2 regions of the uncultured Roseovarius sp. genome follow, and region 1 is predicted to be linked to the other one. Evidence: riboswitches for the same ligand, from Rfam matches in the RefSeq annotation. Region 1 holds a riboswitch; the other holds the start of a gene.
What was found. A riboswitch is a leader RNA that binds a small molecule or an ion and turns the genes downstream of it on or off. The one in region 1 is predicted to bind cobalamin.

Region 1 (5,790 bases):
GGTGTGACCCATGTCGTCGCCGAAGAGATCGAGGACATCTCGCCCCTGCTTGACCTTCTGGCCGATCCCGAAACCCCGCTTTCCCCACCGGATCAAACAGGCTAGGCTCTGCCCGTTCCTCTCTCGCGAGACGCCTGCCCATGATGCCTTTCCGCCTGTCCTGTCTCGCGCTCGCGCTCGCCCTTGCCGCCTGCCAGCCCGCGCCACCCGGCCCGGATCGCCCAAGCCTCGGGGCCGAGGCCCCACCCGGTGCCGCGCCCGGCACCTGCTGGGGAAAGAAGGACACTCCGGCCGTAATCGAAACCGTGACCGAGCAGGTGCAGCTTTCGCCGGCTGAAACCGATGCCACGGGACGCGTTCTGCGCCCCGCCACCTATGCCACCGTGACCCGTCAGGCCATTCTGCGGGAACGTGTCACGACCTGGTACGAAACCCCCTGCCCCGATGTGCAGACGCCCGAATTCATCGCCTCGGTGCAACGCGCGCTCGCGGCACGCGGGCTCTATACGGGCCAGATCACGGCCCGGTTCGACGCCCGCACCCGCGCCGCCATCGCCCGCTATCAGGCCCCGCTTGGTCTGGACAGCGACACGCTCTCGCTCGACAGCGCCCGTCGCCTGGGGCTGGTGGCCACGCCGATCCCCGACTGACGCGGTCGCCCTCTTCAACCCTGCCTCCGGCTTCGCCTGGCCCGAAATACCTCGGGGGAATCCCGGATCAATCCGGGACGGGGGCAGCGCCCCCAGCCCTCAGCCCTGCCCCTGATCGACCAGCCGCTGTGCCAGCGCCAGATAGGCCCGCGCCGCCGCGCTATCGCCCGCCGCCACGGGACGGCCCGCGTCCCCCGCCAGCCGGGTTTCCAGATCAATCGGCAAGGCCGCCAGGAGCGGCAGACCCAAGCCCTCGGCCTCGTGCCGGACCCCGCCATGACCAAAAACATGCGCCTCATGGCCACAGGCGGGACAGGAAAAGAACGACATGTTCTCGATCATGCCCAGGATCGGCACCTGCAGCGTGCGGAACATGTCCATCGCCTTGCGCGCATCAAGAAGGGCCACATCCTGCGGCGTCGAGACGATGATCGCCCCATCGGGCCGCGCGCGTTGGCTGAGCGTCAGTTGCACATCGCCCGTGCCCGGCGGCAGGTCAACGATGAGCGCGTCAAGATCGCCCCAATCGACCTGCGCCAGCATCTGCTGCAACGCCCCCATCAGCATCGGCCCCCGCCAGATCACCGCCTTGGCCGGATCGAGCATCAGCCCGATCGACATGACCTTGACGCCATGCGCCTCAAGCGGGGTGATCCGCGTGCCATCCGGGCTTGCCGGGCGCGCGCTCAGCCCCATCATCCGAGGCTGGCTCGGCCCGTGGATATCCGCGTCGAGCAATCCCACGCGCCGCCCCTGACGCGCCAGCGCCACCGCCAGATTGGCCGCGACGGTGGATTTACCCACACCGCCCTTGCCGCTGGCCACCGCCAGCAGCGCGCCGATGCCCTCTGGCCTGATCGAGGCATTGCCCCCCTTGGGATGCTGCCCCAGCTTGAACACAGGCGGGGCCGCCTGCGCCGTAAGCACCACCCGAGCCCGGACGATCCCCGGCAGGCTCAGCGCCGCGCGTTCGGCGGCGGCACGCAACGGCTCCATCATCCGCGCCATCTCCGGGCTTGGAGCCTCGATGACAAAGCGCACCTCGCCCGCCTCGACCTCGAGCGCGCGCACCATATCCCGTGACATCAGATCGCCCCCGTCGGGCAGTTCGAGGTGCCGCAACCGCGCTTCAAGTTCGCTGCGAAAATCGCTCATTTTCGGTCCTTTGGTCTTGGGTTGCTCTTTCGCCCGCCCCACAACCGGGACGGCACATCTTCACATAACGCCTAAAAAATGCCGCATTTGCTTAACCTTAGGTCACTTTCGGCTTATGCAATTGCTGCATAGCAGCATTGCTCATGCGGGGTATTGTGCAGGCGCAGCAAAGGCGTATCTTAGTCTCAACAAAGGGCGAAACGAACTTCGCCGAACTTGAACACGATCAAATCCGCAAGGACCCGAAAAAATGCCGACGACGTTTTACACCAGACGCTCTGCCGCCGCCGTTCTTGGCGAAGACCTGAGCGCGGCTGTTTATGCTGCCATGCAGCGTATCGTGGATTATCGCACCTATCGCCGCACGGTCAATGAGTTGTCGCAGCTCAGCGCGCATGACCTCGCCGATCTGGGCCTGCACCGCAGCGAAATTCGCCGCGTTGCGCATGAAACAGTTTACGGCCACCGGTCGTAATAAAGGATCAGATACCCCCCTCCTCCTCCCTGGGGTATCTGTTACGGTCACGGGCATCTTTCCTCCTCCCTGATGCTCGGGGCCGTCAAATTGGGACTGAACAGGTCCTTATGTTTTGCGGATGGCCCTCTCCTCCTCCCTGGGCCGGACGTATAGGAAACGGCGGCACCCCTCCTCCTCCCTGGTGCCGCCGTTTTTTATTGCGCGCAGGCAAAGCAGAGATTTTCAGTGACATGACCGAACGGCTGGTGCCTCCGGTCGCCATTGGCCACGCGGCCCTGCCCTCAATGCAGAATCCGCGCCCGTCCACGCCGCACCGGCTTGACCTGAAAGGCGCGGCAGGCCTCTTGCAGGACCCCGACAAAGGCCCGCGCCGCGTCGCTCTCGGCGGTCTGGGCCTCCGGACTTTCCAGCGCGGCCCTGACAAGCTGTGACGTGACCGGCCCATCGACCGCGCAGGCCCATTGCAGGAAACCCAACCGCGCGGCCTGCATCGCCTGTGACCCGGTCGCCGGGCTGCTCTCAAGCCCATCCATGATTCGTAGAAAACTCATCTTGCTTTTCTCCCCGACCGCACCCCGGGTCGGATGGGGCGAGAGCGGCAAGGGTCATGGCACGTCGGAGCATCCGGCCTGGCGTGCACACGCCCGCACCGCACCCCGCGATTCGACGTCACGCCAAGGCTGGTTTCCGGGCTTGGACGGCAGGCCATGCGGCCCTCGCGTTGCGGCACCTTCCCGGGCAAACCTGCCCAGTGGCCTATTGCCGAAACGCCCTTCCTTACCGTTGCGGGGGCAGCGCCGGACTTGCACCGGCTTCCCAATTCTCCGCCCCAAAGGGCGGCACCCTGACAGGTTTAGCCTAACCGCGCGGGCCCCCAAGCCGCAAGCCTGAAACCGACGCCGCCCGGACCGCTCACGCCAGAACCCGGTAGCGCGCCGCGTAGCTCACCGGAAAATTCACCGAGCGCGCAATAAAGCAAAAGGCATGGACCTGCCCATGCAGCGCATCGGCTTGGGCAAGGTCGGTTCCCGCCGGCACCGCAATCCTTGGCCGCAGCGTGGCACGCAGAAACCGGCTCGCCCCGGCGCTGTCGGTCTCCCCCACCGCCAGCGGATCGTCTTCGTAGGATTGCACGGCAATGCCTGCGTCACTCGCCAGATGCAGAAACCACAGCATATGACAGGCGCTGAGCGCGGCAATCAGCATGTCCTCGGGGTTGTGCAGGCCGGGATTTCCCCCGAGCAGCGGGTCGTTGGAACAATGGATCACCGGCTTGCCCGGCGTCTCGACATTCCAGGTGCGGTCATAGCCCTTGTAATGCCGCGTCCCCTCGCCCCGGTTTCCGGTCCACACGACGCGGGCGGTATAGTCATGCTCTGACATGCTCTGCGCTCCCCTTTGGCACGCGCGCAGCATCGCGCGAAATCGTCGCGCCAGACAAGTCAGGATCGCCGCACCCGCCCTCAGGGGCAGAAAATATCGTTGAAGAGGGCAAACAGCATCAGCGACAGAATGAGCGTGAGACCAACGGTCATCAGCACCCGCAAGGCCCGCTCGCTCGGCGGACGGCCCGCGACCGCCTCATAGGCATAAAACACCAGATGCCCGCCATCCAGAACCGGCACCGGAAAGAGATTGAGCAGCCCCACCGCCGTCGACAGCACCGCGATGAACCAGATGAAACTCTGCGCGCCCTGGCTGGCCATCGCCCCCGAGACCTGCGCGATACCGATCGGCCCGGACATGTTGCAACTGCTGATCGCGCCCGTGATCATGTGATAGAGACCCGAGAGCGAGCTTTGGATGATGTCGCCGATCTGCGCCACCGCATCGCCCACCGCCTCGATCAGCCCCAGCCGCTCTGTCGCAGGCTCGAACGCCATGCCGCCCGCAATCCCGATCCGCCATTCGGTGCGAAACCCGCCCTCAGGCTGCGGCTCGTCCACCCGGCGCGGCGTGATCGAGACCTCGTGGGTCCCGCGACCCTCGCGCCACACTGTCAGCGTCAGAGGTGCCCCGTTCGATCCCTCGACCACAACCTTGAGCTCTTCAAAGGCCACAATCGGCGTGCCGTTAACCGCCGTGATGACATCGCCCGCCTCCAGATCCGCAGCAAATGCCGCCGATTGCGGCGCAAGCCCGCTGATCAAGGGCGGCATGAGCTGTGGCCCCGTCGCCTCGATCTCGCGCCCTGCACGTTCGACCCTGTAGTCGAGCAGCGCCACACGCGGCAGCGCGTCGATCATGTCGTCATAGACCTCGCCCGCCGCCACATCCGGCAGGGGTTGGCCTTCGATGCTCAGCACCCGGTCGCCCGGTTCTAGCGTGATCCCAGCTACCGGCAGCGGCTTCAATGCCCCCACCGTCAACGGATCGGCGGTCTTGCCACCAGTCATCATCACCGCGCTGAAGATCACGATGGACAGAATGAAATTGAATATCGGCCCCGCCGCCACCGTCGCCGTGCGCGCCCAGAGAGGCGCACCATGCATGGTCTGGCGCAGTCGTTCAGGCGGCAGCGCCGCCATCGCCGCGCCATCCTTGCCACTCGCGGCATCGGCATCGCCCAGAAACTTGACGAACCCGCCAAAGGGCAAGGCCGCGATCTGCCAGCGTGTCCCATGCCGGTCCATCCGCGAAAACAGCACCGGACCAAACCCAAGCGAGAACACCTCTGCCTTGATCCCCGACCAGCGCCCGACGATGTAATGGCCATATTCATGGACGGCGACGATCACCGACAAGGCCACGACAAAGGCTGCAAGGGTCACGAACAGATTGCCGAACTGCGGCAGAGAGGTCAGAATTTCCACACTTTATCCTTGGGTTTTTCGCTGAGACACGACCAGATCGGCCTGCTTCCTAGCCAGATGGTCCATGTGGGCCACCACATCAAGGGTCATCTCGGAATTCCGCGCCTCGGGCGCATCGTGCAAGGCTGTCAAAACCTCCTCAACCACGATGTTCATGTCGGTAAACCCGATCCTTCCTGCGATAAAGTGATCCAGCGCCCGCTCCTTGGCGGCGTTGAACACCGCCCCCGAGAGGCCGCGCGCCTGCATGACCTCGCGCGCAAGCCGCAGCGCGGGATAACGCTCGGGGTCAGGCGGGCGAAATTCCAGCGTGCCAATCGCCGCCAGATCGAGTGCAGCCACCGGCAGCGCCTGACGCTGCGGCCAGTTCAGCGCGTAGCCGATGGCATGGCGCATGTCGGGCGGCCCTACATGCGCCATGAGCGCCCCGTCGCAGAACCCCACCAGCGCATGCACAAGCGATTGCGGATGGATCAGCACCTCGATCTGATCGGGGGCAAAGCCAAAGAATTCCCGCGCCTCGATCATCTCCATCGCCTTGTTGAACATCGAGGCGGAATCGATGGTGATCCTCTGTCCCATGGCCCAATTGGGATGGCTCGACGCCTCGGCCACGGTGGCGGCGGCCAGCCGCTCCAGCGGCCAATCGCGAAATGCCCCGCCCGAGGCGGTGATGATGACCCGGCTCACGGCG
Region 2 (5,790 bases), on a different contig from region 1:
CCTCCAGCACAAGAGCGACGCCATCTTCGGCCAGAGGGTCGGCGGGCAGCGCTTGTTCAAGGGCCGCCTTTTGCAATGCCTCCAACTCATCACTGTGTTCGGCGCTCTCGGTAACGACATAGGGAACCGGTTCAAAGGGCAGGCGCGGCTCCCAGTTGGGGGCCTGAAGTGGCACATCCGTTTCGGCTGGACGCTTGCCATAATCGCGACGGAAAGTACCCAATGACGTGCGGTTCCATCCGCTGTCTCGCAATGGCGCAAGTGCCGCGGGGGGCGCGACGGGCGCAAGATGGGACACGGAGTCGGCCGTGTAGATCAGGCGCACAGTCTCTTCGTAAAAGGCATCGGCCACGGCATCCAAGAACAAGAACAGCGTGCCTTCGTTCGGGATGTCGGGAAGGGTGAAGCCGTCAACGGATCTAGGCAGCGTGGCGCAGTCCAGTTGCATCAGAAAATGCAAGGGCCGTCCGTCGCTGGTGCAAGGCCATTCAAGCGATGCCGGCAGTTGTGGCCAACCGCAGAATTGGTTCGCCGTGGTTCGCTCACCTGGCACAAGGGGTTTCAGGATCAGCCCGGCGCGCCGCTCCATGTTCGCCGGAAGATCGGGCAGCGCGGGCTGACGCGGCTTGGCAAACCAGCGCCCGGCGCGGTTCACTCGTTCAAAGCGCACGTGATGGTTGTCAAAGCCACGAGCGCGTAAATCTTGGCGCGACACCACGAAATGCATCACATAGTCATCCGAAACCAGATCGAGGTTGCAGGCAGAATTATGCGCCAATTGGAACAGCAATACCTCGTTATTGTGCTCTGACGCCTTTGCAAGCTCATAGGTCTTGCGGGCACGTTCCAGCGAATCTGCGCGACTGCGGTCCAGGGTCAGGGATTTCAGAAGTTGCAGGCGCGGCGCATACCCAAGCATTTGCAGCGGACGGATGCCATCCTCAGCCGTGGCCGCCGACGGCTCAACGCCCATCGCATCATAGAGCGGCTTTGGGTCCGCATCCGGGTGCGAGTCAAAGCTGTGAGGCGTCAACGCGACGGGCGCGAAATATCCGGTTTGCCCTGTGCCCGAATAAGCTTATGGTTGTTTCCCCAGAAGCCGGGACAAAATGCCCTGCGGTTCCGGCTTGGGTTCGACCTTCAATTCGATGTTTCGTTGGGCATGGGAATATTCACCCAAGGGCGGCGTCTCTGCCGGATGCTCGACCGGCACCCGCCCAGGCTTTGGTGCGTAAATGATCTTGGACGCGCCGTCGTCTTCGCCCAGTGAAGGCGCGCCGCGTTGGTCATAGTTCCCAGTGATAAACAGCCATAGCATCCCCTCCGCCGGAAAATCAGGGTCGACGCGAGGGACCTCGGCACAATCGATCTGGAGCACGTGATGCATCGGACGCCCGGCGGCATCCATTGGCCAGGGCATATCAGTCGGAAGATTAGGATGGCCGCCAAAGCGAGACATGTGATGGGAGGGGTTCTCCGATGAAGTCGGAACCAAAGCGACAGCAGGGTGGATCAAATGAACTCTCCAAGAACGAACTAATACCTGACTTGCACAGGATCGTTGGCTTGGGATTGTGTTGATTTTTCGAAACAAATGAGGCTTCAAGGCGGATGCGTACCGCCATCGGTTCGTTCAGGGTTTGATCGACTACGATCCCGATGCGCTATTGGGGCTTGACTACGGAGACAAGGCCAAGTTCTGGATTTCACGCGACGACCTGTCGCTTGGGCATTTCGACGATGTATTCTTGCTGGGAGGACAATCATGATGGCTGACGCGTCACAGAGAAAAATCCGCTTCTCCGTGGCAGGAACGGCACATATGCAAGCCGTCCTTTCGGAGCACTTCGCGCGTCCGGTCGAACCGGCCGAGGTTGGAATCCTTGCTGGCAAAATGGGCCAATTGGACCCGACCACTCGGGGTGTTCTCAAGAGCGCTTGGGCAGAGGCGACAGTTATGCCGGTTGATCAGGTTGAACTGGGCCGAATGCTGGAGGAGGCGCGCTGCGAAGGGGTGTTGCTGCGCAAGACGACGGATCGGTTTCGCGCGGGGCGGTCTTGGCTTATGGGCGCGCCGACGCTGCCACTGGAAATTGATTGGCCGTCTGCGACCTTGCCGGGCGGCGCGACGGTCACGCTCGATTTCGTGGCGCAGCTGGACCTCGGCCATGTGCCCTCCAGTGGCAAACTCCCCGCCGAGGGTTTGCTGTTCTTCTTTGTCGACCTTACATCGCCGCTGGACGACATCTATCGTGCGGCGCGGGTTGTCCATATCGCTTCGGTTCCGGAAACATGTCCGATACGATTTAACGATGCGGTACCGCCCAGGTCCGAAGCCGTCTCGATCCGGTTCGAGCCCATGGTCGGATACAACAGCGGCCTGTTTCGGAATCAGGATTTCGAAAGGGCTGCGATGGGCCTGACGGCCCCAATCTCTGCGCGATTTCGAGAAACTCGGGACGAGGTCGTTTACGAACACAGCGGGGGCCTCGTGTCTCGTGTTCTTGGGAGGAAAAAGGTCGATATTCGCCAATACCTCCACACCCTATTTCTCGGGCCGGATTTTGGGAGATGGCGGGATTTTGATGACACCGACCGAGTGCCGCTTTTGACTCTCGATACCGAAGACCGTGATGATCTAAACTTGCCAGACCACATCCTGCACGGATGGCCCTTGACCTTTGCCATTCAAGAAAGGGCGCTGTCGGCGCACGATTTTGACGTCGTGACTGCGTTGTTGAGAGAGTGAAAGGGATGGAGCCGACCAATGCAGTCGCGGAGTTGGGGCGAGCAGTCTGGGCACGAGGGGCATAGGAAGGTTCTGTTGTAAAGTTTTTCAGCGGCAAGCATTTTGTGCGGCACTGCTGAGACAAGGGGTGTAGCATGAGCGACATCAAAGGCCGTCATTCCCGAGGTGAAATCGTGCTTTGGGCTGTGCGTTGGTGCTGCCGCTACGGGGTTAGCTATTGTGCCCTCGAAGAGATGATGGCCGAACGGGGTCATCGGGTTGACCGCTCTACGATCTACCGCTGGGTTCAACACTATGCCCCCGAGATCGAGAAGCGCATGCGTCGGCAATGGCGGCACCCTCGATCGGATAGCTGGCGGGTAGATGAGACCTATATCAAAGTCCGTGGGAAATGGGCTTATCTCTAGCGGGTCGTCGACGAATTCGGGGACTTGATCGACTTCTATCTTTCCCCGACGCGTAATACGAAAGCTGCGAAGCGCCTTCTGGCCAAGGTGCTGAAAGGCTTGGAGCACCCGCGCGTTAGCAACTCCGACAAGGCGCCGACTTATGGCGCTGCGCGGGCTGAACTCATGCAAGAGGGTAAATGCGCAAGCGACGTTCGGCACCGTCAGGCCAAGTATATGACCAAAGTCGTTGAGGCTGATCACGGCAGGCTCAAGCAGCTGATCAAACCGGTGCGTGGGTTCAAGACGATGAAAACCGCCTATGCCACGAGCAAGGATTTCGAGGTGATGCGGGCCCTGCGCAAAGGGCAATCACGCAGCTTCAATTTGATCGGCGACATCAACGGCGAGGTGCGTATGATCAAACGCTCTTTTGGCTTGGGCCCCTGCGGTCTCGCGGAGGCAATGTCTATGCTCGAACTCCGTCTCGCATCATAAGACCAATGGCGAAACTGGTTCTTCTCGCTCTCCGGAAAGGATTGCAACAGAGCCAAAAAGAATGCCGCAGATTGCTCCTGAGCGGTCGTAATCCTCCTTGACGGGGTGGCGCACAGCCTGCATACCAGAAGGGCAAGGTTCCTCGTTTGGGTGCAAAGCGCCTCGGGGATGAAATGGGAATGACGTGCCGGTGGACCCAATCAGGGCGCCCATGCGTCAGCCGCCCCCGCGACTGTAAGCGGCGAGCCCCTGCCAAATGCCACTGAGGTGTAAAATCCTTGGGAAGGCGGCAGACAGGCGACGACCCGCGAGCCAGGAGACCAGCCCTGCGTTCGTCAATCCCGCCTCGGGTGAGAGGCGCAAAGGAGATACCGCCATGACCGCATTGGTTCAAACCGCTGCAAAATCTACCGTCCTGCCCTTCGTCGCAGCCCTGTTTCTGGGCCTCGGCATCGTGACCGTTGCCGGCCATGTGCAGGCCTCGGCACTGCATGACGCCGCGCATGATGTGCGCCACGCGACCGGCTTCCCCTGCCACTAACGCATGTTTTCAAAAATCGCGACCAGCGCGTTGTTCGCTGGTTTCTGTGCAGGGCTGATAGCCGCCCTGTTGCAGATCGTTTTCATTCAGCCGGTGCTGTTGCACGCAGAGCTGTATGAAGGGGGCAGTCTTGTGCATTTCGGGGCGGAGGCGGTCAGCGCCACGCCCGAATTGCCGGGCTTTGACGTGATGCGCGACGGGCTGAGCATCCTCTTTTCGGCACTGATCTATGTCGGTTACGGGCTGGTTCTGGTGGCCTGCATGGGCTTGGCAGCGGAGTACGGCGTGCGCATCGACACGCGCAGCGGCATCGTCTGGGGCGTGGCGGGCTTTGTCGCGCTGCATTTCGCCCCCGCAGCATCCTTGCCGCCAGAAGTTCCGGGCGTGGCCTATACAGACATCACCGCACGTCAAATCTGGTGGTGGGGCACGGTGATTGCCACAGCGGTCGGGCTGGGCCTGATTGCTTTTGGCAAAGGGCCCGTGATGCTGGTCGTTGCGGTGGCGCTGTTGGCTGCACCGCATCTGATCGGCGCGCCCGAACCGGAGACCTTTACCGGCCCGGTGCCGCCGGAACTGGCCGCGCTCTTTGCCGCGCGTGCGCTTGGCGTGGGTCTCGCGGCTTGGGTCTGTCTGGGTGCCTTGGCCGGATATTTCTGGCAACGCGAGAACGCAGCCGCCTGACATCTCAAAACCCCGGCATCACGGTGCCGGGGTCATTCGACAGGAGACAGGAACGATGGCCAAACCAATTGCCTTTCTCGGCATCGGCCTTTTTTTCGGCACGGGGCTAGGCTTTCTGGTCGCCGCCACATCCGGCGCGCAGCTTGAGGGGCATGACCACGACCATGGCGCGGCGATGCATGACCACGCAGCACATGATCATGGCGGCGCACATGCGGCCCTGACCGAGGCGGGCACGCCCGCTCCGGTGCTGCGCCTTACCCTGCACCCCGACGGGGCGCAGAGCCGCAATTTGCATATCGGGGTGGAGAATTTCACCTTTGATCCCGAGGGGGTGAATGGGCCGGTCGTGCCGGGGCGCGGGCATGCGCATCTCTACCTCAACGGGGTCAAGATTGCGCGCGCCTATGGGCCTTGGATGCAGTTGGATGCGCTGCCGGTTGGCACGCATGAGCTGCGCGTAACGCTGAATGCCAATGACCATACACAGCTTGCAACGGACGGCGTGCCAATAGAGGCCACGATTGCGGTGGTGATCGAATGATCCCTCAGCCCGGCACGCGCCCGATCAGGCAATGCCGGAGCCGTCCGGCAGGGCGCGCATCCTCGATCCAGCCATCGGCGCAGGCAGCATATAGCGCGGCAAAGGCCAGCGTATCCTCTAGATCGATCGTCGGGTCGATGTCGCCAAAGAGATACGTGGCCTTGCCCACTGCGGAAAACGCCACACTGAGCGGACGGCCGCAATTGGACATGCAGTCATGGTCCTGCACCGTGAACTCCATGCCCCGTTCGCTGAAAGCCGCGCGCAAACGGGCAGCAAAGCCCTTGCCATCCGTGCCCTCGCACGTAGAACAGACCACAACCCGGTGCGTCATCGCCGATCCCCTTTTATACCGGGCTTAGGCCAGCCGCCCCGCCCGATGCAAGCC

Region 2: it holds a riboswitch for cobalamin, as region 1 does, so the genes downstream of both, AACZ65_RS03240 (CbtB domain-containing protein) here and AACZ65_RS11735 (hypothetical protein) in region 1, are expected to answer to the same signal.

What each region holds. Positions count from the first base shown of each region.
Region 1 covers NZ_CAXAUM010000011.1:515-6,304, forward strand. Annotated here, with positions in the region: gene AACZ65_RS11715 (OB-fold nucleic acid binding domain-containing protein) at 1-105, shown strand, start outside; gene AACZ65_RS11720 (peptidoglycan-binding domain-containing protein) at 141-650, shown strand; gene AACZ65_RS11725 (Mrp/NBP35 family ATP-binding protein) at 750-1,805, opposite strand; gene AACZ65_RS11730 (DUF1127 domain-containing protein) at 2,056-2,280, shown strand; gene AACZ65_RS11735 (hypothetical protein) at 2,565-2,834, opposite strand; cobalamin riboswitch at 2,944-3,145, opposite strand; gene AACZ65_RS11740 (OsmC family protein) at 3,196-3,666, opposite strand; gene rseP (RIP metalloprotease RseP) at 3,747-5,096, opposite strand; gene dxr (1-deoxy-D-xylulose-5-phosphate reductoisomerase) at 5,100-5,790, opposite strand, start outside.
Region 2 covers NZ_CAXAUM010000002.1:302,178-307,967, reverse strand. Annotated here, with positions in the region: gene AACZ65_RS03265 (DUF1963 domain-containing protein) at 1-973, opposite strand, end outside; gene AACZ65_RS03260 (YwqG family protein) at 1,079-1,459, opposite strand; gene AACZ65_RS03255 (hypothetical protein) at 1,641-1,769, shown strand; gene AACZ65_RS03250 (DUF1963 domain-containing protein) at 1,769-2,749, shown strand; partial or broken gene AACZ65_RS03245 (IS6 family transposase) at 2,884-3,633, shown strand; cobalamin riboswitch at 3,752-3,977, shown strand; gene AACZ65_RS03240 (CbtB domain-containing protein) at 4,010-4,174, shown strand; gene AACZ65_RS03235 (CbtA family protein) at 4,178-4,858, shown strand; gene AACZ65_RS03230 (hypothetical protein) at 4,914-5,402, shown strand; gene AACZ65_RS03225 (DUF1636 domain-containing protein) at 5,407-5,736, opposite strand.